2 regions of the Arthrobacter sp. PAMC25564 genome follow, and region 1 is predicted to be linked to the other one. Evidence: riboswitches for the same ligand, from Rfam matches in the RefSeq annotation. Region 1 holds a riboswitch; the other holds the start of a gene.

Region 1 (15,422 bases):
GCTGGAGGCCGGCCGGAAGGTCGCCGAGAGCCTGGCCGACGGCCATGTCTTCAACTGGCAGACCGTCGCCGGCACGGCCGAAGCGGACCAGGGCGTGAGCTCCGGCAAGTACGCCTTCGCCCTGAAGATCCCCAAGGACTTCTCCGCCAACCTCGTCTCCCCCGGCAGCTTCGACGCCGCCAGCCAAGCCATGCTCAACGTCACCACGAACGATGCGAACAACTACCTGCTGGGCACCATCGTGGACAAGCTCAGCACCTCGGTACACGCCACGGTCGCCAAGGAAGTAGGCGAGGAAACCGCCAACCAACTCCTCACCGGCTTCGGCACGATCCACTCGCAGATGCTGAAGGCCTCCGACGGCGCCGGGCAACTGGCCGATGGCATCGCCACTCTCCACGACGGGACGGTGACCCTGCACCAGGGCACGTCAGAGCTCAGGAGCGGCGCCGCGGGACTCTACAGCGGGCAGCTCAAACTCCGGGACGGCGCCGCCACGCTCAGCGCCGGGGCCGGCCAGCTCAGCACCGGACTCGCCCAGCTCAACAACAAGACGACCGCCCTGCCTGCCGACACCCAGCGGCTCGCCGAGGGTGCCGCGGGCGTGGCCGCCGGCAACGCCGCGCTCAACACCAAAGTCCAGGGCCTGGTAGGCCAGCTGACCGCCTCCGAACAGGCGGCAGCGCAGGCACGGCGCAGCCTGGTCACGGCGTCGAACGCCCGGCTGGTCGCGGCCGGGGCCATCACCCCGGCCCAGGCCGCTGCGATCCTGGCCGACTTTGATGCCAACCCCGCCCCGGCCACTTCCACAAGCCCGGCTGCCACCCTCAAGACGGCCGCGGGCCAGCTCCAGCAGCTGGCAGACGGCTCGGCGGCCGTCAATGCAGGCGCCGCCACGCTGGCCGGCGCCGCCCCGGCGCTCAGCACCGCCGTCAGCCAGGCCTCCGCCGGGGCGGACCGGCTCGCCGGCGGCGCCTCCGCCCTTGCCGCCGGGCAGCAGAACGCGCTGGACGGCGCGGGCAGGCTCTCCGAGGGGGCGCAGAAACTCGACGACGGCGCGGCACAGCTGGAGAACGGGGCCGCCGCCGCGTCCGGCGGCGCCCGGACCCTGGCCGACGAACTCGCCAAGGGTGCCGGGAAGGTCCCCAACCCCGACGGCACGCAGAAGGACAGCCTCGCCAGGGTCATGGCGGACCCCGTCGCCGTCAGCACCGTCTCGCAGGCCAAGGCGGACTCCTACGGCGCAGGCCTCGCCCCGTTCTTCCTCACCCTGTCCCTGTGGATCGGGATCTTCATGCTGGTCCAGGCCATGCGGCCCGTCACGCAGCGGGCGCTGGCGTCCAATGCGCCGTCGTGGAAGATCGCGGCCGGGGGCTGGATCCCGTTCCTGGCGGTCTCGGCCGTCCAGGCCAGCCTGCTCACGCTCGTCGTGGATGTGGGGCTGGGGCTCAATCCTGCCCATCCCGTGCTGATGTGGTTCCTGATGCTGGCGGCAGCGATGGCGTTCAGCGCGATCATCCAGGGTGTTGTGGCACTGCTCGGATCGCCCGGAAAGCTCGTGGTGCTGATCCTTTTGGTGCTGCAGCTTGTCTCCTCCGGCGGCACGTTCCCCTGGCAGACCACGCCCGGGCCGTTGCACGTGGTGCACCAGGTCCTCCCCATGGGCTATGTGGTCAGCGGCATGCGGCACCTGGTCTACGGGGCCGATCTGGCCATCATCGTGCCCACCATGCTGGGCCTGGTTGGCTACACTGTGCTGGGGCTGGCACTGTCAACGCTTGCCGTTCGCAAGAACAAATACTGGACCCTCAAGTCCCTGAAACCGGAGATCGCCGTATGAGCACGATCCGTAAGGGTCCCGGCACCTCAGACGCCGGCACGCCGGCCTCCGGCGAAGCAGCCGCGGGCGAAGCGGAAAAAAGGCTCCGTCCCGGCCGCACGAATGCCACCAAGCAGAAGCTCTTCGACGCTTCCATGGAGCTGATCGGCGAGCGCGGCGCGGCCGGGGTCACGGTCGATGAGATTGCGGCGGCCGCCGGTGTTTCCAAGGGGACCGTGTATTACAACTTCGGCAGCAAGTCCGATCTGATCGCCCAGCTGCTGCGTCACGGCGTGGACATCCTGCTCGCACGGCTCCTGAGCGTCAAGGACGATTCAGCGGATCCCCTCAACGCCATGGCGGAGATGATCGGGCAGGCCATGGACTTCATGGACGAGTATCCTTCCTTCGCCCGGCTGTGGGTCAGCGAGAACTGGCGGACGCCGAGCGAATGGCAGGACACGTTCACCGAGCTCCGCGGACGGCTCCTGGCCGTGGTCGGGGCCGCGATTGAGGGCGTGGCTGCCGTCTACCCGGTGGATCCGGCTGTTTCCCGGGGCAGCCTGGAAACGGCTGTTTTCGGTGCCTGTTTCGTGGTGGGCCTGGACCGCCAGACGTACAACCCGGAGCGGACCAGGGAGCAGAGCGTCGGCGCGATCATGGCCTCCATGCGCGGCTACGTGGTGAAGTAGTCCCCTCTCAGGGATGATTGTTCACATGCGCCACATGGGTAACAGCGGCAGGATTGCCATCGGAGCGATGCTCGCCGCCCTGGCGCTGTTGGTGCTGACCGCTATCACGCTTCACGAAACGGTGTTCCTGTGGTTCCTTGCTGCTTCCGCCGTGGCCTACGTGGCGTGTGTGGCCGAACTCGTGATCCGGCGGCGGCATAGGACCCTGGCCGCGAGCGGGCTCGGCAGCACCCTCTTCATCGCTTTTGGCATCGCGTTCCTGCGGCAATGGGGGCTCGCCTTCAATCCCGATCCCGAGGCCTTGTCCACCCACGTCGATTCCGCGCATCCGGACCTGTATTTCTACCTCGCGGCGGCCGCCGGAGCGGCCACCCTGCTGCTGCTGGTCGCCGGCACGGTCCTGCCCGGCCGGGGCAACAGCCCGCGCGGCGCCCGGTATGCGTCGCGCCGGCGTCCGGTGTCCCGGGGCCCGGCGTCCCGGGGCCCGGCGAGGAGCGCAACGCCACGGGGCACGGGATCCGGCAAAGCTGCCCCCCGCCCGGGCCGCCCGGCAGCCCCGGCAGCCAAGCGGCCGGCGCCGTCGTCAGCGGCCAAGCCCTCGGCAGCTAAACCTGTGGCCAGGACCCCGGTCAAACCAGCTGCCAAGTCCCCCGCCCGGCCGGCGGGCAGGACAACCGCCCGCCGCTGAGCGAGAGTCCGCTAATCAACGGGCCGGTCCCCTCAGGCCTGGCCGTCGCCCGGGTTGCGGGTGGCGTCGTCGCCGGCGATATTCCCGCGCGCGCTGCGGTCACGGCGCAGTTCATCACCCGCAGCCCCGTCGCGTGGTCCGCCGTCGTGGGTTCCACCTTCACGGAGCTCCGCTTCACCCGGCTGGGACGGACCGCCTTCGGACGTGACCACATCCGGATCCAGTTCATCGGCTTTTCGCAATTGCTCCTGGGAGCCGGCACGGACGCTTTCTGCCTCCTGCTGGCGGCTGCTGGCTTCCCGGCGCAACCGCTCCGCATCGACCTCGGCCTGCTTTGCGTCTGCTTCGGCCCGGGCTGCTTTCGCCTCGCGCTCCCGTGCGGTGAGCTCATCCGCCCTGGCTTGTTCGCGCATCTCCGCGGCCCGGTTCCGGTCCGCGGCCACCTTGCGTTTGCGGCTAAGGAAGACTGCCACTGCAATGATCGCGAGCACTACGACAATGCCGACGATGATCCCTACGATCTGGCCTGAATCCACGATGATCCGCCTCTTCCCTGTCGCAACAACACATGGGTGAACAGCAACAGTAAAGCGCAGAATCGGGCGCGTGACTATGGAGGCCCGGTACCGGCGGCGTCCGCCGGTAACCCCGCTATTTGGCCCGCGGCACCTTGAACCGGGTCAGCCTGGCATCCTGGCCGTCCAGCTCGGCCCAGGGCTTTTCCGTCTCCATCACCGTCAGGGCGCTGGTGGGATACCGCGTGGCGGCATCCATGTAGGCATCGTGGTTGGAATCGCGGGACGCCAGGTACATGGCCAGGTCCTGCACCCCGGGCATGTGCGAGATCACCATGAGGGTGGTGACGGTATCCGGGACATGGTTGATGACGGTCAGCATCCGTTGCGCGGGGGCCGCGTAGAGCCCGTCCTCAAGCTTTGGCGTCGGCGCCTTGTCTCCGAGTTCGCTGCACACCCAGGTACAGGTCTGCCTGGTGCGGAGGGCACTGGAGCAGAGGATAAAATCCGGGACGACGTCGTGCTTGAGCAGCCACCTGCCGGCCACCGGTGCATCCCGGTGGCCGCGCTCTTCGAGCGGCCTGTCATGATCGGCGACTCCGCCGGGCCAGTCGGCCTTGGCATGCCGCATGATCACCAGCCGTCGAATGTGATGCGCGCTCATGCCCCAATCCTAGTGCGGTGGCGGTTCCCATGGGCGCGCATCCCGCCAGCCGTCACTCAGTCGTCCAGGAAAAACGTCACTTCCAGCACAACGTGCCAGGCAACGACGGCGCCGTCGCTGATTTCAACCTTCTGTTCCTTCACCCACGCCCCCGTGACATTGCGCAGGGTCTTGTTAGCCCGGTCGACGCCCTCCTTGATGGCGGCATCGAACGAGGTCTTGGAGTTCGCGCTCAGGGTAGTAATCCGAGCAACAGACATATCTTCCTCCCAAGAGTCGGCTCAACGGTCCGTGACTACGCCGGAGGCAGGAAACACAACAGGGCCCACCAGCCGCGGCGGTACATGCTCCTTAGCCGGTTACGCACAAGGCCATGTCCCGGCGAGTGGGGGGCGCTGAAGCGTAGCGGCACATCCCGCAGTGGCAAAGCGCGCAAGGCGACATTTTGCGTAGTGCCGCATCGCCGACTAAGGAACGAGGGAGGAAGAGAGCTGGCCGGGTTCCTTGTCCGAGCTTGCGAGGTCAAGGGAGCCAGCGAACGCTAAGGCACGGCAAAATGCCGCATTGTGCGCAATGGGCGCAGGCGCCGAGGGATCGTGCCGCGAAAGCGAAAGCGCCCGCCCCAACAAGAGGGACGGACGCTTTCGTGCGGACCAAAAAGGCTAGATGGAGTATTCCGGAGCGGCCCAGACTACAACTTCGGGGTGCTCGTAGAAGCGGTAGCCCTGGCCGCGGACGGTGCGGACGGTGTTGGCGAGGCGTCCGAGCTTGGAGCGCAGGCGGCGGATGTGGACGTCGATGGTGCGCTCGTTCGGCACCTCTTCGGCATTGCGCCACAGTCCTTCGAGCAGCTCGTCGCGGCCCACGGTGCGGGTGCCGTTCTCGACGAGGTAGTTCAGGAGCTCGAACTCCTTGAACGTAAGGTTCAGGGATTCGCCGTCGAGGTGCACTTCACGGCGGGCGAGATCGATCAGCACGCCGGACGGACGAGGGTCCTGCGGCGGCTGGAGGCGCGCGGTCTCCGTGCGCTGGCGGGCACCGGCCGTCGGGTCACCGAAGGTGGAACGGACGACGTCGAGGGCGGAACCGGGCGCGCTGGCCGGCGCCACGGCGACGGCGGCGTAGCTTTCGGCACCGGCCACGAGGGACTGTGCGTAGGCGCGGATCTCCTGGGCCAGCTTGGCGATGGACGTGCCGGCAGCCGCCGCGGTGTCTTCGTCGATCCCCATGTAAAGCACGAAGCCGCGGGCAACGTTGTCACCAGCGGCGGGGCGGACCGCTGCACCGGCGCCGGGGGCAATCACGGGGGTGGGCGCTGTGTCCGGTGCCGGCGGAACGGCGCGGAGCTGTCCATAGGAGTTCGGGTTGTAGCCCTGTGCGGCGTAGCCGGGCGCAGGGAAGCTGCTGCCGGAGCTGGCGGGGGCGAAGGCCGGGCGGCCGCCGAAGCCCTGGCGAATGCCCGAGGTCTGCCCGGCCTTGCTGGCGTTACGGACGGAGATGTGGACGTATCCAGATGCAACTGACATGAATGCTTACCTCAATGTGAATGGCCGTCATCGCGGCTCGAATGCTACTTTTCCCCGCAATGAAGACTGGGGAGGGGCGCCCGACGCTGGGCTGGGGGCGAATGCCTAGAAACTCTTGGGGTGTAAAAGTTAGGCGTGCATTCGACAACAGCGCATCTCGGTACCAGCGGGTGTGCTGACCCAGGAAGCTGCGGCTGCAGGTGCTGTTGAGTTCTTGTTCACAATTGAAGTGTGCATCGTAACAATGGGAACTTGCAAGTAACAATGGACCGCAAGTTCCACATAGTGAGACGAAAAGCGGAAATGTAGTGCAGATCACAATTCTGGCAGTGCAATAAAATAACAAGTGTTTTTCAGATCAAGGAATCAAAGGGGGCCTCTCGCCGAAGTATGTTCGGTGGAAGGCCCCTCTCGTTCATGATCATTCACTGTATTGGAATTAGATGAAACACCGCTGAATCAAGTGGCGCCTGTCCACCGTCCACAGAGTGGTCACGCCAGGCTCAGTTGGCCTGGCCGGTTGCGGTGGCCGCCACGAGCACCACTGACTCGGCTGCGTAGTCGGTTCCATTCTTGGCCGCGACGATCCGGACCGTCGCCCCGGTGGCAATGTCCGCCACGCCCAACTGGCTGCCGGTACTTCCCCCGGCCTGCTGGCGCCTTTGTTGCTGCTTGCTGACCACCACATCGGCACCCAGCGCGTAGCTGCGCGTGAATCCGTCGCTGCTCTTCACGGTGACGGAACCCGAAGTGACCTCGGTGACACTGCCGAGCTGTTCGGCCTTCGTGACGTACGCGCCACCCTGAAGGACCACGTATTCGGCATGCAGGGCAGCGGCAAGTCCGCCACCCATCCCGTCGGGCGAGAAGTTGCCGGCTCCGCCCTGGCCGGGGCCGGCCTGGCCCGGCATCCCGCCGGCGAAGCCGCCCTGGGCCGGGCCTTGGCCACCGGGGGCGCCAGCCGCGCCGCGCGTCGTTCCATCAGCTGACGCCGAACTTGAGGTAAGGGCATACACACCGACACCTGCCCCGGCGGCGAGCACCAGGGCGGCCCCGCCGACGACGAGACCCCGCTTGAGCGTCCAGAGCCTGGCCGTGGAGCCTCCCTGGGGAGCTGCTCCGGGCGCGCCCCAGCCTGGCGTTGCGGCCTGCGCCGGCGCCGCCGGACCGTGTCCGGGCGCGCCCCAGCCTGGCGTTGCGGCCTGCGCCGGCGGCCAGGCGTCGTGCTGCGCGGCAAAGGGCGCGGCGGCGGGCCCTGGGGCGACGGGCCCGCCGCCCGGCCGTGTCACGGGCGCAGGCGCGGCCGCGGCATCCGTGGTGGGTTCCGGGACGGGCCCGGGCTGCTGTCCGCTCATGGGGTTCTCCTTCAATCGGGACGGGATCGGTGTCCCCTCCAGAGTGCTGAGCGATCCTGTGCATGCGCTGTGCGGCTCAACAGCTGCGGCTGTGACCTGCCGACGGCCTTCCAACGGGCAGGGAAAGCAGATCCGTACACCCACGGGCGCATCCAGCTCGCTAGGCTGGGATTCACAGGTGCCGCACAGGATCCCCAAAGCCGCAACCAACCGGCAGAACGGAGAGTTGTCCCATGGCCACTTCGCACTCCATGACCAACAACCTTCCCCAGCTCACCCATCCCGACGGCTCGCCCATCCGCGCGCTGGTGGTGGACGACGAGCCCAGCCTTTCCGAGCTCATGAGTATGGGCCTGCGGATGGCGGGCTGGTCCGTCGCCGTCGCCGCCGACGGCCCCGAGGCGGTCAAGCTTGCCAAGGAGTTCCGCCCCGACGTCCTGGTGCTGGACGTTATGCTCCCCGGATTCGACGGCGTGGAACTGCTGGGCAGGATCCGGGCTTTCGCGCCGGAGGTCCCGGCCTTGTTCCTGACCGCCAAGGACGCCGTGCAGGACAAGATCACCGGACTGGCCGCCGGCGGGGATGACTACGTCACCAAGCCGTTCAGCATGGAAGAAGTGCTGCTGCGCCTGCACCGGCTCGTCCAGCGCTCTGGCGTGGCCGCGATGGACACCGCGGAACTCGTCGTCGGGGACCTCGTGCTCAACGTCGACACCCGGGAAGTCACCCGTGCCGGGGAGGAACTGCACCTCACGGCCACGCAGTTCGAACTGCTGCGCTACCTCATGGAGAACCCCAAGCGCGTCATCAGCAAGTCCCAGATCCTGGACCGGGTCTGGGACTACGACTTCGGCGGCCAGGCGAACATCGTCGAGCTCTACATTTCCTACCTGCGCAAAAAAGTCGATGCCAACCACCAGCCCATGATCCACACGGTGCGCGGCGCCGGCTACGTCCTGAAGCCGGCGGAGTAGCCGGTGCCCACTCTAGCCGGTGAGGTCCGCACCCCCGGCCGTGACTGGCGCAACCCGTCCACGTGGCACCTGCGCACCCGGCTGGTCCTGGTCGCCATGGCCCTGCTCGTGGCGATCTGCGGCGCCGTCGGCCTGTTCAGTTATGCCTCCATGGACCTCTTCCTCACCCGCCAGCTCGATACCCAGCTGGACCAGGCGTCGTCCCGTGCACGCGAATTCGGCCGGCCCCTGCCCGGCGGGACCGGCGGACGCCCCGACCCCCTCGAGGCCCGCGGCCAGGGCGTCGGCACGCTGAACGCCCGGATCCTGGGCGGCGCGGTCAGCAGCGCCGGCTTCCTCGCGGAGGACGCCACCCGCAAGAGCCTGTCCCCCGACGACGACTACGTCCTCCTCGCGCTGGCACCGAACGGCATCCCGGTGGACCGCACGCTGTCCGCCGGCGCCTACCGGCTCACGGCCGTCCAGGCACCGTACGGCGACGTGATCATCACCGGGCTTCCGCTGGCCGAGAAGGAGAACACCCTGGCCTCACTGGTCTGGACCATGGTGGTGGTGTCCGCCGGCGGCCTCGTGCTGATCGGCCTCGCCGGCACGGCCCTGATCCGCCGGACAATGAAACCGCTGGAGCAGCTGTCCGAGGTGGCCACCAAGGTGTCCCGCCTCCCGCTCGACGCCGGTGAGGTGGCACTCGCGGTGCGGGTTCCGGCGTCGGCCGCCCATCCCGGAACGGAAGTGGGCAGTGTGGGCTACGCGCTGAACCAGATGCTGGACAACGTCTCCAACGCGCTCGAGGCGCGGCAGCACAGCGAGATGAAGGTGCGCCAGTTCGTGGCGGACGCCTCGCACGAGCTGCGCACCCCGCTGACCGCCATCCGCGGGTACACCGAGCTGATGCGGATGACTGAGCACTTCACGCCGGACGGCGAGAAGTCCCTCGCCCGGGTGCAGAGCCAGTCCCTGCGGATGACCACGCTGGTGGAGGACCTGCTGCTGCTGGCGCGGCTGGACGAGGGCCAGCCGCTCAAGCTCAGCGATGTTGACCTCACGCAGTTGGCGATCGAGACGGTCAGCGATGAGAAGGTCATAGCCCCGGACCGCGTCTGGCAACTGGAGCTGCCGGAAGAGCCCGTGGTGGTCCGCGGCGATGCGGCCCAGCTCCACCAGCTGCTGGCCAACCTGCTCTCCAATGCCCGTAAGCACACCCCGCCCGGGACGAAGGTGGTCACCGGCGTGATGCGCTCGGCCGACGGCAGCGCCGTGGTGACGGTGACGGACAACGGCAGCGGGATCGCGCCCGAGTTCATTGACCGGGTCTTTGCCCGTTTCGCTCGGGCCGACGCGGCACGGAAGAACCCTGCGGTGACGACGGCAGCGGCGGCCGCCCGGGCGGGTGCGCCGGTCACCTCGGGGGCACCCGCCCGCGCTGGAGCAGGGCCGGCCGGCGGGGCCCCGGCACCGGCACCTACCGCCGAGGGGACCAGCGGACTGGGTCTGTCCATCGTGCAGTCGATTGTGGAGGCCCACGGCGGAACCGTCGAGGTCACCTCCCGGCCGGGCCGGACGGAGTTCGCCGTCCGCCTTCCACCGGCTCCGCCTGCCGCCCCCCGGTGACGATGTGGCGGGCGCTGGGCGCAAGCCGACGCACCGCCGTCGCGGTTTCTGTTATCGAAACGTGACTTAATCCCTCAACTCCGGTAGGGTTTTTCGAGTGCGGCCGCCATTGGGGCCGCATATCCGGACGGACGCCAAACTCTGCCGCTTCCCGGATTCCGCTGGACCAGGCAGAGGTGGGGGACCCAGAGTTCCCGGGCATTCTGCATGCATGCACCCTTGGGGTGAAGCCGACACGTGATCTTCCGTGCGGCCGGATTTCTCATCCGAACCCGACAGCTAACTCCACCGGCGTTGAGAGGCGATCATGACTGAATTCAAGGTACAACCGCGCCCTGCGGGCGTTGTCCGGAAATCCCGGTCCAAGGCCTCGCGCCACCGCGCCGAGCCAGCCAAGCCCGCTTCAGCCCTGTCCCGGTTTGCCGCCGGCATCGGATCCACCGGCCGCCGCGCCGCCGTCGTGACCGCAGCCTGTGCGGTGCTGATCGGAGTCGGCGCCGCCGGGCAGGCCGCCGATACCGCCCGCTGGAATGCCAGCGCCACCGGCGCCACCAGCGCCGAGGAGTCCATCCCCAGCGCGGATCCGCTGCCCAAGCTGAACTTCGAGAAGGTCCAGATCGCGGCGCAGCCCGTTGCCCCCGCCAGCGGCAGCATCGCACCCCAGTCCTCCGAGGTGAAGCCCGCGGAAGCGCCGGCACCCACGCCTGCTCCGGCACCCGCAGCAGCGCCGGCACCGGCACCGGCACCCCCCGTCGCCGTCGATGACCCGGCCGGGGCGCAGGCCTACGCCGCCGTGCAGGTGGGCAGCTACGGCTGGGCTCCCGGCGAGATGCAGTGCCTGATGAAGCTGTGGACCCGGGAATCCGACTGGAGGACAACCGCCACCAACGCCAGCAGCGGCGCCTATGGCGTGGTCCAGGCCCTGCCTGCCGAGAAGATGGCGAGCGCCGGCGCCGACTACCTGACCAGCTACCGGACCCAGATCAACTGGGGCCTGACGTATGTCAAGACCCGCTACGGTTCCCCCTGCGGCGCCCTGAACTTCCACTACGCCAACAACTGGTACTAAACCGGGCACAGCCAGCCCCTCAACCGGAGGCCCCGCATCCGCGCGATGCGGGGCCTCCGGTGTGCCGGCAGTTGCCACGACCGGCGGACTTCCACAGCCCTTGCACAGCTTGGCACTAAAGCCTTCATAAGAGCGGGCGTCACAGTGGAGGAATGACGTTCACAGACCAGGCCACAGGAACCCTGTCGCAGCCGCCGGCGACGGCGGACATTCCGGCTCCCGCCGCCGGGCCGGCACTGGCTGCCGGACCCGTTGCAGGACCCATCGCGGGGCCGGGCACCCGCCGCTCCCCCATCGACACCCGCACCACCCTGCCGGTGCTGGACGTGACCATACCGGTCTACAACGAAGAGCGGGACCTGGAAGCCTGCCTGCGCCGGTTGCACGCCTACCTGCTGGGCACATTCCCGCACAGCTTCCGGATCACCGTGGCGGACAACGCCAGCACGGACGGAACCCTCAAGACCGCCGAACGCGTGGCCCGTGAACTGCGCGAGGTGACGGTGGTCCATCTTGCTGAGAAGGGCCGCGGCAACGCGCTGCGGAAAGTCTGGCTCGCCTCGCCGTCGCCCGTCCTGGCCTACATGGACGTGGACCTGTCCACCGATCTCGCGGCGCTGGGGCCCCTGCTCGCCCCGCTGATTTCAGGACACTCCGACCTCGCCGTCGGGACCCGGCTGGCACACAATTCCCGCGTGATCCGGGGCCCCAAGCGGGAATTCATCTCCCGCGGCTACAACGTCCTGCTTCACACCTTCCTGGGCGCGCACTTCAGCGACGCGCAGTGCGGGTTCAAAGCCATCCGTGCGGACGTCGCCCGGCAGTTGCTCCCGCACACCCTGGACAATGCCTGGTTCTTCGACACCGAGCTGCTGGTGCTGGCCGAAAGATGCGGGCTGCGTGTCCACGAGGTGCCGGTGGACTGGACCGACGATCCCGATTCCAGCGTCGACATCCTCCAGACCGCCCTGGCTGATCTGCGCGGCATGGCCCGGCTGAGCCGGGACCTGGTCTCGGGCCGGATCCCCGTTCCCGAACTGCGCGCCGCCCTCGCCCGGGGCCCGCTGCCTGCCGCTTCCCGGCCACATGAACAAAGCCCCGGCGGCAGCCTGTTCGGGCAACTCGTCCGCTTCGGCAGCATCGGGGTCGCCTCCACCCTCGCCTACCTCGCGATCTTCCTGCTCTGCCGCGGCATCATGGACCCCCAGCTCGCCAATTTCCTGGCGCTGCTCATCACGGCGGTGGCCAACACCGCCGCCAACCGGCGCTTCACCTTCGGCGTCCAGGGGCGCCACCACGCGGCACGCCACCACTTCGAAGGACTCCTGGTCTTCGGCATCGGCCTGGCGCTCACCTCCGGCGCCCTGGCCCTCGTCCATGGAACCCCGGACCGCTGGCTGGAAGTCGTCACGGTCACCGCGGCGAACCTCGCCGCGACCGCCGTAAAGTTCTTGCTGTTCCGGCTGGTGGTGTTCCGGCGCCGCCGCGCCCATCCTGGTCCGGCCGCCGGCACCACAGACGCTTCCCGCCCCCGCACAGAAACGGCCAAGTAGATGACCACCACGCTTCGTTCCCCAGCCGGATCCGGTGGCGGCTCCGCTGCCCCGGCCCCCGATGGCCCGTTGGATCAGCCGGCCACGCGGCACCCGCAAAACCGCCGTGAACGCCTGCTCTTCGGCACCCAGCCGCACTGGGTCCGGCCCTCGGTGGCCCTGCTGCTGGCGCTCACCGCCGTGCTGTACCTGTGGGACCTGGAAGCCACCGGCTACGCCAACTCCTTCTACGCCGCGGCTGTCCAGGCCGGCACGAAGGACTGGACCGCCCTGCTGTTCGGTTCCCTGGACGCGGGCAACGCGATCACCGTGGACAAGCCACCGGCGGCGCTGTGGATCCCGGCCCTGGCCGGGCGGATGTTCGGATTCTCGGCAATGAGCATGCTCATTCCGCAGGCCCTCATGGGGGTCGCCGCCGTCGGGCTCCTCTATCTGACGGTCAAGCGCATCTCCGGCCCGGCGGCAGGCCTGTTGGCCGGCGGCGCCCTGGCGCTGACCCCGGTGGCGGCCCTCATGTTCCGCTTCAACAACCCTGACGCCATGCTGACCCTGTGCCTGATGCTGGCCGGCTACCTGACCACCCGCGCCATCGAGAGGGCCGGCTGGAAATGGCTGGCGGCGGCCGGCGCCGTGATCGGCCTGGCGTTCCTGGCCAAGATGTTGCAGGGGTTCCTGATCATGCCCGGGCTCGCCCTGGCCTACCTCTGGGCCGCCCCCACCACCCTGGGACGGCGGCTGCTGCACTTGCTCGGCGCGGCCGCGGGGATCGCCGTCGTGGCCGGGACCTACATCGCACTGTTCCAGCTGACCCCTGCCTCGGCCCGGCCCTATATGGCCGGCTCCCAGACCAACAGCTTCCTGGAGCTCACCTTCGGCTACAACGGCCTGGGCCGGATCACCGGTTCCGGTGGCGGCATGCCGGGAGGCGGCGGCGCACCCGGCGGCGGGTTCGGCGGGAACGTCGGATTCGGCGGAGCCGCCGGCATCACCCGTATGTTCGGGACCAGCTTCGGCGGCGAGGTTTCCTGGCTGCTGCCGGCGGCCCTGATCCTGCTCTGCGCCGGGCTGTGGTTCACCCGGCGGGAGGCACGGACCTCGAAGACCCGCGCGGCCCTCCTGTTGTGGGGCGGCTGGCTCGCGGTCACCGCCGCGATCTTCAGTTTCATGAGCGGCACCATCCACCCGTACTACACCGTGGCACTGGCTCCGGCGATCGCAGCCCTGGTGGGCATCGGCTCAGTGGAGCTGTGGCGGGGGCGGGCCTACTGGCCGGCCCGGATCGTCCTGGCCGCCACGGTGCTGGCCAGCTCGGTCTGGTCCGCGGTGCTCCTGGGCCGCGATCCGGGCTGGCTGCCCGGACTCCGCGTCATCGTCGTCGTCCTGGGTCTTCTCGCCGCCGTCGCAGTGATCCTGCGGGTGGACAGCCTCCCGGGCCTCCCCGGCCGGTTCCGCAAGGCGGCCACGGCCGGCGTCGTCGTCCTTTCGCTGCTGGCCGGCGGGGCGGGAACCGCTGCCTGGACGCTCGCGACGGCGGCCCAGCCGCACTCCGGTTCCATCCCCGCCTCCGGGCCCACCGCCTCGGCGATGGGCGGCGGCCGGACCACCGCCCGATTCGGGGGTGCCCAGGGCAGCGCTGATGGCCTGGGCGGCGGGACAGGGGGCCCCGGCAACGAAGGCGCCTCGACCGAGCTGACCGCGCTGCTGAAGTCCGCCGGGACCAAGTGGTCCGCAATCGTCTCGGGCGCGAGCCAGGCGGCAAGCCTGGAACTCGCCTCCGGCACCAGCGTGATTGCCCTCGGCGGCTGGAACGGCGGCGATCCCTACCCGACGCTGGCCCAGTTCCAGGCGATGGTGGGCCGCGGCGAGATCGGCTACTTCATCTCCGGCGGGATGGGCGGCGGCGGAGGCCGCGGGGGCAACTCCGAGGTGGCCGCCTGGGTCGCGGCGAACTTCCAGGCCCAGACCGTGGGCACGTCCACGGTCTACAGGCTGGGCGCCTAGGCTGCCATGACTGATACCCTTCACCCCGTGTCCTCCCCCGTTCCACAGAGTCCCGGCAGCCTGGCCACAGGCCAGGCTGCCGGGACTCCGCGCCGCGGGAGGGTCCCGCGGCTGACACCGCTGCGGCCACGCCTCGAACTGGCCGTCCTGCTGCTGGCCACCGGTGCCCTGTACCTGTGGAACCTCGGCGCCTCCGGCTGGGCCAACGCGTTCTACTCCGCCGCTGCCCAGGCCGGATCGCAGGACTGGACGGCGTGGTTCTTCGGCTCCTCGGACGCCGCCAACTCCATCACGGTGGACAAGCCGCCGGCCGCGCTCTGGGTGATGGGCCTGTCCGTGCGGCTGTTCGGGCTCAGTTCCTGGAGCATCCTGGTGCCGCAGGCGCTTATGGGCGTCGCGACGGTCTGGCTGGTCTACCTGTCCGTGCGCCGGGCCGCCGCGCCGGCCACCGCCGACGCCGGGCTTGCCCACCGGGCAGGCCTCCTCGCCGGTGCGGTCATGGCGCTGACCCCGGTGGCGGTGCTGATGTTCCGCTTCAACAACCCGGATGCCTTGCTGGTACTGCTCATGACCGCGGCCGCGTACGCCGTGCTCCGGTCCGTCCAGGACGCCACCGCCGCTAAAGCCGCCCTGCGCTGGCTCCTGCTGGCAGGCGTGTTCCTGGGCTTCGGCTTCCTGGCGAAGCAGCTGCAGGTGCTGCTGGTTGTCCCCGGCTTCGCCGTGGCCTACCTGTTCGCTGCCCCGGCCAAGCTCGGCAAGCGGCTGCTGCATCTGCTGGGTGCGGGTGCGGCAATGGCCGTCTCGGCGGGCTGGTGGCTGGCCGCCGTCGAGCTCATCCCCGCGGCGGACCGCCCGTACATCGGCGGCTCGCAGAACAACTCCATCCTGGAACTCACGCTCGGCTACAACGGCCTGGGCCGGCTCAACGGCCAGGAGACCGGCAGTGTGGGCGGCG
Region 2 (15,422 bases), 1.8 Mb from region 1:
AAGAAGGCCGGCAGGGCCCCGGCCGGGGTCTCGACAGCAGCCTCAGACAACGGGAGGGAGACGGCCACCGGGGGGAGGCCGCCGGCCAGGTACCGGGCGAGGTAGGCGAACCTCACTCCCCCGTAGCCGGTCCGCATCAGGTGCCCTGCCAGGATCCCGTTCTTGTAGACGTCGGCCGCCCTGACAAATTTCAGCTCCTGCAGGTCCGCGGGCATCAGCGCACCATGAGCTGCAGGCCGAGAACGTTGCTCACGGCTACCACAGCCTGCAGCGAGGGGTTCCCCGTGGCCGTCTCGATCGCCCGGACGGTACGCACCGAGGTCCCGGCCAGGTGCGCCAGGTCTTCCTGCGTGATCCCGGCGTCCTTGCGCGCGCTGCGGATGCCGGCCGCGATGCTGGCCACGTCGCGCATGGGGTCCCTCCGTTTCCAGTGCCCTGACTCAACGGTCCATCCGGCAGGATCTTGCCGGTTCAGACGCTTCCACCCTTCCATCGTGCCGCAGATCTCCGGATTCGGCAAGATATTGCCGGAATAGGATGTTCCAGGGGAAGCGGGGCCGGCCAAGGCCCGACCCGGCAGGATCCTGCCGCCCGGCGTCGGCGGCTTCCGGAAGGTGACCACCCGCGGACGCGCCACCAAAACGGCGGACAGCGACCCTGCGAGCCCCGCCACGATGATCGAATTCGCCGGCATCTGGCGGGACATGCCCAAGATCGTCTATTCGCGGACGCTGGAAAGCGCGGGCTGGAATACCACGGTGGCGCGCGGCGTCCTCGTCGAGGAGCTCATGTGGCTCAAGGAACAGCCTGGCGGTGACCTATGCCTTGGCGGCGCCGATCTCGCCGCGGAGTTCCGGCGGCTCGGGCTGGTCGACGAATACCGGGTCTATGTCCATCCTGTACTGATCGGGCGCGGCAAGCCCCTATTTCAAGAGGCGGAGTTCCAGCCCCTCGACGCCATGGAGAACCTCAGCCTGGAAGAGACGCGCGCGGTCGGAAACGGAGTCGTGCTGCGGTGTGCCCGCGAGGACGGACAGGGAACTTCTTAAGCCTTTCTTAAAGGCCGCACGGGAGGGTTGAAGCAGGCGCCGGACAGCGCCCTTGCCCCGACCCGGAGGACTCCATGCCTGGACCCGCCCCTGTTGACCGCGTTGCAGTACCCCATGACCCCGCCGGCGCACGCCCGGCTGCCGGCCCGCAGTTCCGGGCCATCCCGCAGGCCCGTCACTGGCTGCTGCTGGGTATTCTGCTGTCCGCGGCGGTCCTTGCGCTGGGCCTGACGGCCAAGCTGGTCCCCGGTGGCAGCGTGGCCGAGCTGGGCGTGGACCAGGATCTCAGCCAGCACCATGCCGCGCTGCTGACCGCCGTGGCGATGGCCCTGAACGTCGTGTTCGGCCCGGCGGCCGGCGTCGTCCTCGTTGCCGCCGTCGCGCTCTATCTCTGGGTGGTCCGCCGCTCCCTGGTGAAGGCCGTCGCGTTCGGCCTCGTCGCCTGCTCCGGCTGGGTGGCCAGTGAGTTCTTCAAGCTCATCATCGCCCGCCAGCGGCCCAACCCGGCCCTGCTGTTCGATCCGCTCGCCCCGGAAACGGGCTCCAACAGCTTCCCCAGCGGGCACGTTTCCTTCGCGGTCGCGCTGGGATTCGCGCTGTACTTCCTGGCCCGCGGAACCCGCTGGGCCAAGGTGACAGCCGTCGCCGCGGCGGTGCTGGCCCTCGTGGTCGCCTGGTCGCGGCTGTATATCGGGGTCCATTACCCCACCGACGTGGCAGCCTCGTTCCTCGCGGCGAGCGCAGCGGTTGTGCTGCTGGCCGGGCTGTGGAACCGGTTCGCTCCGCGTATCCTGGACCGCCTGCCGGCCGCAGCATCCGTTCGGTCCACGCAGCCTTCCCGATCACCCCGTCCCTAAGGAAGTGACCATGCACGGCATTTACGCTTCAGGGCTTGGCCCGGTCCTCTCGGCCGCGGCCGGAACCCCCTCGCTCCTTGACCCGGCGAGCCTGCTCGAGGGTCTCGGCCCGGCGGCGCTCGGCGTCATCTCACTTATGGTGTTCATCGAATCCGGCGTCCTCTTCCCCTTCCTGCCCGGGGATTCACTGCTCTTCACCGCAGGCCTCCTGCATCAGCAGCTGCAACTGACGCTGCCGGTGCTGATCGGCGTCGTCACCGCCGCTGCCGTGGCCGGCGACCAGGTCGGTTACATGATCGGACGGACGTACGGCCGCCGATGGTTCAAGGACGACGCGCGGATCCTGAAGACAGCGCACCTGACCACCACCGAGGACTTCTTCCGCCGCCACGGCGGGGCCGCCGTCGTGCTGGCACGTTTTGTGCCCATGGTCCGGACGTTCGCACCCCTGAGCGCCGGCATCGCCCGCTACGGGTACAAATCCTTCACGCTCTGGAACATCACCGGGGCGCTGGCCTGGGGCTCATCCGTGACCCTGCTCGGGACATGGCTGGGACACTATGAGGTCATCGCCAAGAACATCGACGTCATCGCCGTGGTCATGGTCCTCGTCTCCGTCCTGCCGTGGGGCGTCCAGCTCCTCAAACGCCGCCGCCAGAACCGCGGCCCCGCGGCCGGACCCGCGGCTGACCGTGGTGACGACACGGCGGGCGGACTGCCGGCGGAAGGTATGGCGCGGGAGAATAACTGACATGACAACCGCTGACGGCCGGCCGTCCCTGCTGCTGGTGGAGGACGACGTCGTCCTGGGACCGCTCATCGCCGAACTGCTGGAACCGGACTACCTGATCCGGCTGGCCACCAACGGCCAGGACGGACTGCACCTGGCGCTGACCCAGGTCTGGGATGTTATGGTGGTCGACCGCGGCTTGCCCCTGATGGACGGCATCGCCCTGATCAACGCGCTGAGGTCCAAGGGGGTTTCGACGCCGATCCTGATCCTCACGGCCCTCGGCGCTACGGATGAAAAGGTCAGGGGCCTGGACGCGGGCGCCAATGACTACATGAGTAAACCGTTCGACGCCGACGAGCTCGCGGCACGCCTGCGCGCCCTGACGCGCAGCTACACGCCGGCCGCCGCGCCCGTGAGCATCGGCGACTGGGAACTCGATCCGGCGTCGCGCTCTGTGCGCTCGGTCTACGGGCCGCTGGTCTCCCTCACCGCAAAGGAAGCCGAGCTGCTGGGAGCCCTGGCCGCCGAACCCGGCCGGGTTTTCACCCGGGAAGAATTGCTCAACAAACATTTCCAGGCCGCCGACCAGCCCGGCGTGATCGACACCTACGTCCACCACCTCCGAAGGAAGATTTCCAAGGCCGTGGTCCGCACGGTCCACGGCGTCGGCTACCAGATCGGCGACGCCCATGAATAGCAGGCCTCCGTTGGCCGGCGAACCGGACCAGGACACCCTCCGCCGGGCCTCGCTCAAGGTCGCTTTGCGGATCAGCGCCGCCTGTGCGGTGCTGGTCCTTTGCCTCCTCGCCGCGGCGACCGTCTATCTGATGAACAAGCTGGCGCACCCGGATCTGCCCGGCTCCGCGGCGGCCGGGAAGGCTTACACCTATCTCGATTCCAAGGACCTGATTGAGGCGATGATCATCGCCGGGGTGGCGGGCATTGTGCTGGCCGGCGTCGTCGGGTGGCTCAGTGCGCGCAGCGCCATCCGGCCGCTGGGGGAAGCACTGGCCCTGCAGCGGCGGTTCGTCCAGGACGCCAGCCATGAACTGCGCACGCCCCTGGCCATCTTGGACGCGCGCATTCAGCTCGCCCAGCGCGACGCCGTGCCGGACTCCAAACCGGGCCAGGCCCTGGGCAGGATCCGGGAAGATGCGGCCACCCTGACCGGGATCGTCAACGAACTTCTGCTGGCCGCGACCGGCGCCGCGCCGGACCGTTCCACGGAACCGGTGGAGCTGGCCGACGTCGCCGGGTCCGTCACCGAGAGCCTGCAGGAACTGTCGTCACGGCATGACATCCGTCTCGCCTTCTCCGACGGCGGCCGGCCGCTGGCCCGGATCGACCGGAACTCGCTGCGGCGGGCTGTGCTCGCCCTGGCGGACAATGCCCTGGCCCACACGCCGTCCGGCGGGAGCGTCACTATCAGCACCGGGGTGGAGCGGAACCATGCGGTTATCAGCGTGGCGGACACCGGGCCCGGAATCACGGGCGTGGACCAGGCCCGGATCTTTGACCGCTTCGTCCGGACCCCCAGCCCGGATGGAACCCGCGGGCAGCGAAGCTTCGGCATCGGACTGGCGCTGGTCCGCGAGATCGCCACGGCCGCCGGCGGCACCGTCGAGGTGGCCCGGACCGGGCCGCAGGGTACAACCATGAAGCTCACGCTTCCGCTCGCGGGGCGCTAAGAGCGGGGCTTCAGGGGCTTCAGGGGCAGAGTGGCTTCGGGTGCGGAGCTTGCCCGGTCCACACGAAAAGGCCGGTGATCAGCCGCCCCCAAGGCAGCTGATCACCGGCCCCTCCACACGCCGTTCAGTCAACGTGTCAGCCGTGCGTAGGCTTAGGCACGGACGAAGGTCACGCCGCCGGTGGCCGTCAGCCAGGACAGCGGGTGGACGATGGTGGAGTTTACGCCGTTCATACCGCCGCTGATGACCTGGCCGTTGCCGGCGTAGATGCCCACGTGGCCGGACTGGACCACCATGTCGCCCGGCTCGGGCGTTGCCACGACGGTGCCGTAGTTCAGGAACTGCATGGGGCCAAGGTCCCCGACCGGCTTGCCGGCGGCGCCGAGGGCTTTCTCGACCATGGCAGTGCAGTCCTGCGTGATGCCCAGCTGGCCGTAGGCGGCGGCGAGCATGGCGGCGTTGAGGCCGCCGGCTGCCGGAGCGGCGGCGGCCGCCGGGGCTGCCTTGACCTGCACCGTGGCCTTCGGAGCCGTGGGTGCCTGCGCCGCGGCGGCGGGGGCAGCTGCCGCGGCGGGGGCGGGCTGTGCGATCACCGGAGCCGCCGTCGAGCTGACGGCCGGGCGTTCGAAGCTGATCCGGACGCTTGAGTCCGCGATGAGCGGCGCGCCGACCTGGCCCTTGACGTCAACGGACGACGCCGGCACGGAGTTGCGTTCCGCGGGTGCTTCTGCGGCGTTGGCGGCCATGGCCCCGCTGAGGACCAGGCCGGAGGCTGCGGCGATGACGGCGGCGTGGCGGCCGATGGTGCCTGCCTTGCCGGTGATTGCGGATGAACGTGCCGAGCGCCGCGTGGTGTGCGTGGCAGTGCTGCTGTGCGAATTGACGGTGTCTGAAGACATGGCTGTAGCCTCTCCCAATGCCTGCGAGGTGAGCTGTCGGATTCGGATGGGAGGCACCCGGCCGCACTCAGGCCCGCGGCTGCAGGCTGTGCGGCTTCACCCCAAGACCTGTATGACAGCAGGTCAAAAGTGGTTTCCCCGTCTCTGCCGGACGTTTGCTGCGAGATGCCCCGAGGCCGCGGCAGAGTTAGGCAATCGGCTGGGGAGTGCCCGTATCGGAGACAACAGGCACTTAACAACCGTACGGGCGCAGCGGCCAAATGTCACATTAAGGTAACGGCCATGGGGTGGAATCCATGGGGATCCCGGGGGAATCGGGCCCGATTCCGTGGGCCGCCGGGGGCCCGGGCATAGGATGATGCCATCAGCGATCCCGAAGCGGAGGCCCGAAATGACCAGCCACTGTGTCGCCATCTGCCAACTGAGTGATCAGCCGCAGGACGACTTCGACGTCAACACCGAGCTGTTGATCCTGGAGGGGAAAGAAGTCCATGTCCTGACCTGGGATGCCGAACCCCGGGATGGCGGCTTTGACGCCCACGTCCTCAATGACAGGGTGGACGCCCTCGGGTTCATGGTGGTCACCGACTGGGAGTTCCTGGACGGCAAGGCCTACGCGGTGGTGGAGCGCCGGCCCCAAGACTAGGCCCATGATTTACGGAGCCGCGGAAAGAAAGCGTTTGCCGGGTGACCGCACTAGGCTCAGTCCATGGCCAAAGACTCCAAGAGAAGCGATGACACGGCATCAGTGATCTGGCTCCCCGAGCCGGAGGAACATGACTACCCGGCTGCGGAGAGCTACCTCGCACTCCTGACCGATGGTGCCGGTGCCGCCGCGATCGTGCAGTCACTGCGCAATGCCCCGGTGACGCATCAGCTCGCGAAAGACATCCTGCGCGCCTCGGGGCTGCCGCTCCTGAGGCCGGACAACCCGCACGTCGCCGCGGATCTGGCCAAGATCGCCGCCGGCAGGAAGCTTTCGCCGGTACTGCTGGTCCGCGGAATTCTCCAAGCCGGCATCCCGGCCCAGATCGCCGACGGGTACCACCGGGTCTGCGCTTCCTACCTGACAGACGAGAACACGCCCATTCCGGTGAAACTGGCAGATATGGGAACCCGGGGTGCTGCCGGGCCGGGCGTGCGGTGACGTTCCTGTCCCTGGCGCTGATCGCCGTCGTCGCCCTCGCGGGACCCCTGCTGGCGCTGCCGGTGCGCTGGAGACTTCCGGTGGTCCTGGGTGAGTTGCTGGCAGGCATCGTGATCGGACGGACGGGGCTTTCGCTGGTCGACGCCGGCGATCCCACCTTCAGTCTGCTGGCAAACATTGGCTTTGCCCTGATGATGTTCGTCGCCGGAACCCATGTGCCGGTCCGGGATCCGCAGATCCGCTCCGCACTCGGGAAGGGCTTCGGCCAGGCCGCCGCCGCCGGGTTCGCCGCCGCCGTCGTTGGAACCGGGATGGGCCTGGCCTTCGGGACCGGGCACGCCCCTTTGTATGTGGTGCTGCTCGCGTCCTCGTCCGCGGCCATGGTCCTGCCGATTGTCGATTCCCTGCGCCTGGGCGGCCCGAAGGTGGTGGCCATGACCGCGCAGGTGGCCATCGCCGATGTCGCCTGCATAGTCGCGCTGCCGCTGGCCCTGGATCCGCCGAACGCGGGCCGCGCCGCACTCGGGGCGCTCGCGGTGGGTGCGTGCGCCATTGCGATCTTTTTCGTCCTTCGCTCGCTGGAGCGCAGCGGCGCCCGCCGGCGCATGCATCGGCTCTCGGAAAACCGCAAGTTTGCCCTGGAGTTGCGGATCCAGCTGGTTCTGCTGTTCGCGCTGGCCGGGGTGGCCAATTTCGGCCATGTCTCAGTGATGCTGGCTGGATTCTCGTTCGGGCTGGTGGTGGCCGCGGTCGGCGAACCGAGACGGCTGGCCCGCCAGCTTTTCGCCGTCAGCGATGGTTTCCTGGGACCGATCTTCCTTGTCTGGCTGGGCGCCTCCCTGAACCTGCGCGACCTGGCCGGCCACCCGGACATGATCGTGTTGGGCCTGTCCCTGGGACTTGGCACGGTCCTGATCCACTCCGGACTAAGGGCGTTTGGGCTCCCGCTGCCGCTGGGAGTCCTCTCGGCTGCGCAGCTTGGCGTACCGGTCGCAGCGGCAAGCATTGGCACCCAGCTGCACGTCCTGCTCCCCGGAGAGAACGCCGCCCTGCTGCTGGGAGCTCTCATCACGATTGCCGCGAGCGCCATGGCAGGATCCCGTGCAGCGAAGTCATTCGCGCAGCCGGTGGCCGCCGGTAGCGGTAAACCCTGAACTTTGCGTCGTGCTCCCGTGGGGCACACATCGGCGTCAGACGTCAGCGGACGCGAACCTAAGTTCGGGCCGCGTCCTCGCCAGCTCAGCTAGCACCCGCGAGATCGCTTCCCGGACCACCGGGCCATCGGGTCCCTGTCCCGGCGGATCCGCGAGTACGGCCCTGGCATGCCGGACGAAGCCGTCCCAATCCCCCGCTCCCGCCCCCAGTGCCCGTAGCGGGGAGAGCAGCGCGGCACGGCGCAACCAGGCGTCGGGCTCCCGCACCCACCGGTCCAGCACACTGTCGGCGCGCACCCTGCCCAGCACATCCAGTCCCTCGACCAGGGGACCGATCACGTCGACGGCGAGCGGATCCACCAGCCCGCGCAGTCGGGCGCTTCTGACGAAGCCCTCGATCCGGGTCAGATCCAGGTTGCCCAGCACCGTGAGCCTGGACTGCAACAGGACAATCGCCGCGAGCCGGCGCTCGAACACGGGCACCTCCCACAATTCGGAACTAAGCGCCGTGATGTCATCATGGGCCATCCCGGTATGACGGCGGAGGGCATCACGGACCGTTCCCCGGACCGCACCCACGGAGGCGCCGTAGAACCGCAGCTCGCGTCCGTCCAGCCCGCTTCCCAACCGGGCCCGCGCCGCGGCAGCACGGTGCCAGTCGCCCTCGCGCTGAAGGGAGGAATCGATGAAATCGCCGGCGTCACTCACCTCACCATTCTTTCCCCTCCGGGCCGGATCACGAACCGGCGGCTCCATGTCAGCCAGGCACTGTCAGTCGTCCCCGTGCGATGCTTTCCGTGGAGTGCGCCGGATCTCCGTCATAGGGCTCGTTGGATATGTCCACAACGGGGTACTGGGCCAAATCCAGTCCGCTCGGGATGACAAAGACTCCGGGGTCATTGCCCAGGACTCCCAGACTGACCATCTTGGACAAGTCGGCGGAGCCCACCCAGACCTCGCGGAAACCGGAGACATTCTCATCAGGCAAGCGGATGACGAGCTGACGCGTGCCATTCGGGAGCCTCTGCACCACTGCGTCCCCGCTTGCGGCGTGGGCTGCCAGGGGTTTTAGCGGCGTCTCGGCCAGGACCACTGCCGACGGCGTGGGGACCGCGACCGGTGGTTCAGCGCGGCCAAAGATGCTGGCCGCAGTCCAGGCGCCGGCTGCGCCCAACACTATTCCCGCAGCAACTCCTGTGATCCACAGGCCGCGGCGTGCCCAGGGCTGCCTCCTGCCGGAAGGCAAGGGAACCGGAGGTGCAGATGACGAAAGGGGCAACGACGTCGGCGCTTCCGCGGGGTTCACCGATGGCTCACCGAAATCGCGAGCGTCGCGGGCACGTGCCGCGGATTGTCCCAAAGGATCCCCTGCCAAAGATGGCGACAGCCCGAGTGCCTGATGGATAGCGTGCCAATTGTGGCTCCCCGGTTCCATAAGTTCGACGCCTGCGGGGTCGGCGGTAGCAACCAGGACAGTGCGCCGCAGTGCGGCGAGCGTTTCTCCGCATTCGCGGCAGCTCGCGAGGTGGATGGCGGCGGATTCGTTCCCGAGCTGCTCGCCAAGGGCAAGGAGGCTGATAAGTTCGGCGTCAAGGTGTTCCATGTTCCACCTCCAGACGGGTCCGTAATCGGCTTAGGCTGCGCCTGATGTGGCTCTTGACGGTGCCGAGCGGAAGGTCCAGGCGTGAGGAAATCTGGTCATGGGTCAAGTCCTCATAGAACGCCAACCGCATTATCGCCGTCTGTGGATCCCCTAGCCGCTCCAACTCCTCTTCCAAAGTTATGCGGTCCGCCACAGCCTCCACGTCCTTGGCACTCGGATTGGTGGTCGGGTCGCTGACAAGGTGCACGGCTGCCTGTTCAAGATCGCGCTGGCGGGAACGGGACGACAACGCATCCGAAATAGCGTTTCGCGTGATCCCGATCAGCCACGCCGGCAGTCGTGCGGCCTCCGGCCGATAACTCGCCCGCGATTTCCAAGCCCGGATGAACACCTCCTGCGTAACGTCGTCAGCGGCCGCCCGCTCGCCCAGGGACCTTAGCGCCAGAGTGTAGACGAGGGGACTCATCTTCCGGTATGCCTCCGCCAGGGCCCGCTCCTCGCCGTCGGCGAACGCATGATCGATACCCACGTCCCAACCGTGCGCGGCGGCCTCCATCGGATGCTCCTTAGAGCGGCATCGAGCCCTGTGGATCCACATTATTCCGCGCTCGGCGTCGTGGGGCAATGGTGGATCGACGGCGGAGACGTCCGGTGGGGCCGCGCCGAACGCGACCCCACCGGTTGGCGAAGGCAACATGTCACGCCTGAGGCGAACGCACGTTAGCCGTTGTGCCCCTTGTGTCCGCCGGAGTTGGAGTCCACCACCTGCACAGCGACACCCAGATTGTTGTCAGCAAGGCTGCCCCAGGCATAGACGATCGTGTTCTTCCCTGCTGCGACGGTGACGTCGGCCGGGCCGATCAGCGGAGCGGTGGTTCCCGCGGCAGCGACCGAAGCGGACACAGTCCCGGCCTTGAGGGTGAGCGTCTTTTGGTGGGGATTGGTCAGGCCCTTGATAACCGCGGTTCCGCCGGCCAGGACGTCGACGGCCGGTGCGGCGGCAACGTGGCGGACGGTCAGCCTGCCCTTCCCGTCGGGGCTGGCGCAGGTGTTGTTCGTGAAGAGGGTGGCGGTGGGAGTTCCGTCAGCGGCCAGGTGTGCCACTGCCGTGTAATTCCGCCCTGCTTCCAGGTCCACTGTCACGGGACCGATCACCGGGTTGTCCGCGCTCCTGGCATCGGCTCCGGTGATCGCGATCTTGTGGTCTCCGTCGGGGACAGTCAACGGCCCTGCCAGTGTTCCCGGCGTGAAGTTGTCCAAGGTCAGTTTGCCATCCACCCAGACATCCACCGTGAGGCCTGGTACGCCATGCAGTACGGACAGTTCTGCCGTCTCCTTGCCATCGCGTCCGTCGCTGGCCTGGGCGGGACCGGCGACGGCGAGCCCGGCCAGAAGCGTCATTGCTCCGGCGACTGCAGAGATTTTTTTGCGCATTTCAAACTCCTCGTGGAGGCCCAGCATACGGGCGGTGCTTTTGCTTACACCCTTACTACCGGCCGAAGGCCCTGCGCGGATGCAGTCCGCCCGAACTTTCCACCTGCATGGACTGGAAGCATCTTGTCCCCGGGCCGAGGCGGTCTTCGCAACCTGGCATTTCGACGTCGCCTGGCCGGGCGACCCGCTTATGGCACAAAACTGGCGCAGGCAGGTGTCGTTCCCGTGTCAGTAGCTGGGCCGGCCGTCACCGCCCACAATCGTGCCGCCGGCAATGGTGCCATCCACAACGGTGCCGTAGCGGTCGGCCAGGTTTTCACTGCCCCTCGCCAGCAGGGCCACATCGGCACCGACCAGGATGAAGTCCACGCCGGCATCGAGATAGCGGCGCGCCGTAGCTTCGGCAAATGCATTCACCCCCGCAGGTTTGCCGAGTCCGGTGATCGTGCGGATGCAGTGTTCGACGGCGGCAACGACCTCCGGATGGTCCTGCTCGCCCAGATGCCCCATGGACGCGGCGAGGTCGGAGGGGCCGATGAAGACCCCGTCGACGCCTTCGACGGCGGCGATGGCTGCCACGTTTTCGACCGCGGTGACCGTTTCGATCTGCACCAGCACCGTGACCGTCCCAGCAGCACGCCCCAGGTAGCCTTCAATCCGGTTCCAGCGCGAGGCACGTGCCAGCGCGCTCCCGACGCCGCGGATCCCGTGCGGCGGATACCTGACGGCCCGCACGACGGCGGCAGCCTGCTCCGCGGTGTCGACCATGGGGATCAGCAGGTTCTGCACGCCAAGGTCGAGGTACTGCTTGAGCAGTACGGCGTCAGCGACCGGCGGGCGGACGACAGCGTGGATCGGATAGCCATGGACCGCCTGCAGCTGGGCGAGGATCGATTCGAGCCCGTTGGGGCTGTGTTCGGCATCGATGAGGAGCCAGTCCAGCCCGGAGCCCGCACAGATTTCGGCTACCAGGGGGCTGCCCGAGCAGACCCACATTCCGGCCTGGGGGCGGCTGGCCCCGGCCAGCCGCGCCGCGAAGGTTTCCCCCGGTTCTACTCGAATCGGCATGTGATGGTTCCCAACTGTCCGTAGTCTGCGTACACCGAATCGCCCTTGTAGACCCACATGGGGCGGGTGAACGATCCGGCCAGGATGATTTCGCCGGCACCGAGGGTGGTGCCGTGGGCGGCGAGTTTGTTCGCCAGCCAGTGGACACCGGCCGCGGGGTGGTTGAGCACACCGGCGGCCACCCCCGTTTCCTCAATGACCTGGTTGCGGTACAGCAGCGCCGCAACCCAGCGCAGGTCGATGTCCCGCGGCTTCACGGGGTTCCCGCCGATCACCATGGCCCCCATGGCCGCGTTGTCGGAGATGGTGTCCACGATGGTCCGGCCCTCCATCTCGATCCGGGAATCCAGGATCTCCAGCGCCGGAACGACGTAGTCGGTGGCGTCGAGGACGTCGAAGATGCTGCAGTTCGGCCCGGACAGCGGTTTCCCCAGCACGAACGCCAGTTCCACCTCGACCCGCGGATGCGTGTAGTCATCCCATTGCAGGGTGGCACCGTTTTCCAGCACCATGTCATCGAGAATCACGCCGTAGTCCGGTTCAGTGATGCCGGTGGCGGCCTGCATGGCTTTGGAGGTCAGCCCGATCTTGCGGCCCACCAGGGTCCGCCCCGATTCCTGCAGGCGGTCGCTCCAGAGGTTCTGGACGGCGTAGGAGTCCTGTACCGTCATCTCCGGGTAGCGGGCGGTCAGCCGCGGGATCGGGGTACGGGTCCTTCGGGCCTCCAGCAGTTCGTCGGCTATGGCGGCAACAGCCTTTTGATCGAGCACTAGAGCTGGGCTCCGAGTTTGAAGCCTTGGGCGGCGCTTTCGGCGTCTTTGCGGGTGTAGGAGAACCCGTCGGCACCCACGGTGACCGCCATTTCGGAAGCGTCAGTGCGCTGGATGACGGGCTGGGGGTTCCCGTCGAGGTCCAGGACCAGGGAGGCCTCGGTGTACCAACTGGGGACCACGGGGTTGCCCCACCAGTCGCGGCGCTGGTTGTCGTGCACGTCCCAGGTGATGGTCGGGTTGTCCGGGTCGCCGGTGTAGTAGTCCTGGGTGTAGATCTCGATGCGGTGGCCGTCCGGGTCAAGGATGTACAGGTAGAAGGCGTTGGAGACGCCGTGCCGGCCGGGGCCGCGTTCGATCCGGTCGCTGATGCGCAGGGCGCCCATTTTGTCGCAGATCTGGATGATGTTGTGCTTCTCGTGCGTGGCGAAGGCGACGTGGTGCATGCGCGGGCCGTTGCCGCCGGTCAGCGCGGTGTCGTGCACGGTCTGCTTGCGGTGCATCCAGACGGCGTACGAGACGCCGTCGGAGTCCTGGATGTCCTCGGAGACGCGGAAGCCGAGGTCTTCGAGGTACTTCCGGCCGCGCGGGACGTCCGGGGTGACCTGGTTGAAGTGGTCGAGCCGGACCAGTTCGCCGGCGGAGTAGAGGTCGTAGCGCTGGGTGAGGCGTTCGACGTGCTCCACGTCGTAGAAAAATTCGTAAGGGAAGCCCAGCGGGTCCTCGACCCGGACGGAGTCGCCGATGCCCTTGGTGAAGCCGTCCTTGCGGCGCTCGGTGCGGCAGCCCAGTTCCTTGTAATAGGCCTCGGCGGCGTCCACCTCGGCCGGGGACTTCACCCGGTAGGCGAAGGCCGCGACGGCGGCGATGGGGCCCTTGCGCAGGACCAGGTTGTGGTGGATGAACTCCTCGAGGGAGCGCAGGTAGATATTGTTCTCGTCTTCCTCGGTGACGTGCAGTCCGAGGAGGTCCACGTAGAATTCGCGGGACTTGGCGAGGTCGGTGACCACGATCTCCATGTAGGCGCAGCGGACGATGTCCGGTGCCGGGACGGAGGGCTTGGGGATGACGTTGTTCATGGTCTTCTCTCTTCGTTGAGGAGGGTTCTGGGGTGGAAGGTACGACGACGGCGGGCCGGCGGGGGCGGCAGCGCCGCCTAGGCGCCGGATGTGGGCGTGTGGCCGAACTTGGGAGTATGGACGCTGCCGAGGGTGATGTGCACGGCCTGCTGGTCGGTGTAGAAGTCGATCGAGCGGTAGCCGCCCTCATGTCCCAGCCCGGAGGACTTGACGCCGCCGAAGGGGGTGCGGAGGTCACGCACGTTGTGGGAATTCAGCCACACCATCCCGGCTTCCATGCTCTGCGCGAAGGTATGTGCCCGGGTGAGGTTCTGGGTCCAGATATAGGCGGCCAGCCCGTACTTGACGCCGTTGGCCAGCTCCAGCGCTTCCGAGTCGGAATCGAAGGGGGTGATCGCGACGACGGGGCCGAAGATTTCCTCCTGGAAGATCCGGGCATCGGGGGCGACGTCGGCAAACACCGTGGGGGCGACGTAGTTCCCTTCCGGGAGTCCTTCCGGCCGTCCGCCGCCGGCCAGCAGCCGGCCCTCGGTCTTGCCGATCTCGACGTAGTTCATGACCTTTTTGTAGTGCTCCGGGTGGACCAGGGCACCGACCTCGGTCTTCGGATCGTGGGGGTCGCCCACCACGATATTCCTGGCCCGGGCGGCGTACTTGTCGCAGAACTCTTCGTAGATGCCGCGCTCCACCAGGATCCGTGAGCCGGCGGTGCAGCGCTCGCCGTTGAGGGAGAAGACTCCGAACAGGGCGGAGTCGATGGCGGCGTCGAGGTCGGCGTCGGCGAAGACCACGCACGGGGACTTGCCGCCGAGCTCCATGGACAGGCCTTTGAGGTTTTCCGCGGCGTTGCGGAAGATCGTCTGGCCGGTGGTGGTCTCGCCGGTGAAGGAGATCAGCGGGACGTCCGGGTGCTTGACCAGGGCGTCGCCGGCTTCTTCACCGAGGCCGTTGACGAGGTTGAAGACGCCAGCCGGGACGCCGGCGGCGGTGAAGATATCCGCCCACAGCGAGGCGGACAGCGGCGTGAACTCGGCGGGCTTGAGGACCACGGTGTTGCCGGTCGCCAGCGCCGGGGCGAGCTTCCAGGACTCCAGCATAAACGGGGTGTTCCACGGCGTGATCAGGCCGGCAACGCCGATCGGCTTGCGGTTCACGTAGTTGATCTGCGCACCGGGGACCTTCATGGCGTCGTCGAACTGCGCCACGATCAGGTCGGCAAAGAAGCGGAAGTTCTCGGCCGCGCGGAGCGCCTGGCCCTTGGCCTGGGTGATCGGCAGGCCGGTGTCGAAGGTCTCCATCTCGGCGAGCCGGTGTTCCTGCGCCTCGACGGCGTCGGCGATCCTATTCAGGATCCGGGCGCGTTCCCGCGGCTTCATTCCCGGCCAGGGGCCGGAGGTGAAGGCCTTCCGGGCCGCCTGGACCGCGGCGTCGATGTCCTCTTTCTGTCCTGCCGCCGCCGTCGCATAGGTGACGTTGGTGACCGGGTCCAGGACCTCGAACGTGGCTCCGTTGATGGAGTCGACGAATTCGCCGTTGATGAAGTGCCGGATGTGGGTGGGCAGGTTGTCAGGCAGGTAGTGTTCGGCCATGGTGGACCATTCCTTTTCCGTGGATTCGGGTGTGTTTAGAGTGCCGACGGCGGTTGGTGGGTTTGCGCCAGGAAGGCGTTCAGCGTGTTGGTGCGGTGGGCCCGGGCCGCCATTTCGATCTCGTGTGCGGTTCCGCCGGCCTCGATGAGGTCAAGCAGCCCGGCATGCTCCGCTACCGACTGGTGGGCCCGTCCGGGGACGTAGTTGAAGGTGGAGGTCCGCATCGCGCCCAGCCGGTTCCAGCCGCGGTGGACCAGGTCGAGGATGTGCGGATTGGGGCAGCGGCCGTAGAGGATCGCGTGGAACTCGGTGTTCAGCCGGGTGAACCGGGCAGGTTCGAAATCCGCCAGGC

Evidence for each region. Region 1 has a riboswitch for cyclic di-AMP ahead of E5206_RS00365 (hypothetical protein). Riboswitches for the same ligand answer to the same signal wherever they lie in the genome.
Region 2: it holds a riboswitch for cyclic di-AMP, as region 1 does, so the genes downstream of both, E5206_RS11355 (hypothetical protein) here and E5206_RS00365 (hypothetical protein) in region 1, are expected to answer to the same signal.

Annotation. Positions count from the first base shown of each region.
Region 1 is NZ_CP039290.1:70,885-86,306, forward strand. Features, by position in the region: gene E5206_RS00315 (YhgE/Pip domain-containing protein) at 1-1,840, shown strand, start outside; gene E5206_RS00320 (TetR/AcrR family transcriptional regulator) at 1,837-2,511, shown strand; gene E5206_RS00325 (hypothetical protein) at 2,537-3,199, shown strand; gene E5206_RS00330 (hypothetical protein) at 3,232-3,735, opposite strand; gene E5206_RS00335 (histidine phosphatase family protein) at 3,851-4,378, opposite strand; gene E5206_RS00340 (dodecin family protein) at 4,435-4,638, opposite strand; gene E5206_RS00345 (winged helix-turn-helix domain-containing protein) at 5,041-5,904, opposite strand; gene E5206_RS00350 (hypothetical protein) at 6,408-7,259, opposite strand; gene E5206_RS00355 (response regulator transcription factor) at 7,493-8,233, shown strand; gene E5206_RS00360 (HAMP domain-containing sensor histidine kinase) at 8,237-9,844, shown strand; cyclic di-AMP (ydaO/yuaA leader) riboswitch at 9,994-10,152, shown strand; gene E5206_RS00365 (hypothetical protein) at 10,152-10,913, shown strand; gene E5206_RS00370 (bifunctional glycosyltransferase family 2/GtrA family protein) at 11,066-12,466, shown strand; gene E5206_RS00375 (glycosyltransferase family 39 protein) at 12,467-14,467, shown strand; gene E5206_RS00380 (glycosyltransferase family 39 protein) at 14,474-15,422, shown strand, end outside.
Region 2 is NZ_CP039290.1:2,426,790-2,442,211, reverse strand. Features, by position in the region: gene E5206_RS11390 (HipA domain-containing protein) at 1-215, opposite strand, end outside; gene E5206_RS11385 (helix-turn-helix domain-containing protein) at 215-412, opposite strand; gene E5206_RS11380 (dihydrofolate reductase family protein) at 615-1,049, shown strand; gene E5206_RS11375 (phosphatase PAP2 family protein) at 1,124-1,906, shown strand; gene E5206_RS11370 (VTT domain-containing protein) at 1,917-2,657, shown strand; gene E5206_RS11365 (response regulator transcription factor) at 2,659-3,336, shown strand; gene E5206_RS11360 (HAMP domain-containing sensor histidine kinase) at 3,329-4,327, shown strand; gene E5206_RS11355 (hypothetical protein) at 4,480-5,226, opposite strand; cyclic di-AMP (ydaO/yuaA leader) riboswitch at 5,231-5,427, opposite strand; gene E5206_RS11350 (hypothetical protein) at 5,618-5,872, shown strand; gene E5206_RS11345 (hypothetical protein) at 5,936-6,373, shown strand; gene E5206_RS11340 (cation:proton antiporter) at 6,370-7,527, shown strand; gene E5206_RS11335 (DNA alkylation repair protein) at 7,564-8,235, opposite strand; gene E5206_RS19835 (hypothetical protein) at 8,285-8,704, opposite strand; gene E5206_RS11325 (sigma-70 family RNA polymerase sigma factor) at 9,117-9,686, opposite strand; gene E5206_RS11320 (DUF4397 domain-containing protein) at 9,851-10,564, opposite strand; gene E5206_RS11315 (HpcH/HpaI aldolase/citrate lyase family protein) at 10,793-11,632, opposite strand; gene hpaH (2-oxo-hept-4-ene-1,7-dioate hydratase) at 11,617-12,402, opposite strand; gene hpaD (3,4-dihydroxyphenylacetate 2,3-dioxygenase) at 12,402-13,481, opposite strand; gene hpaE (5-carboxymethyl-2-hydroxymuconate semialdehyde dehydrogenase) at 13,559-15,070, opposite strand; gene E5206_RS11295 (GntR family transcriptional regulator) at 15,106-15,422, opposite strand, start outside.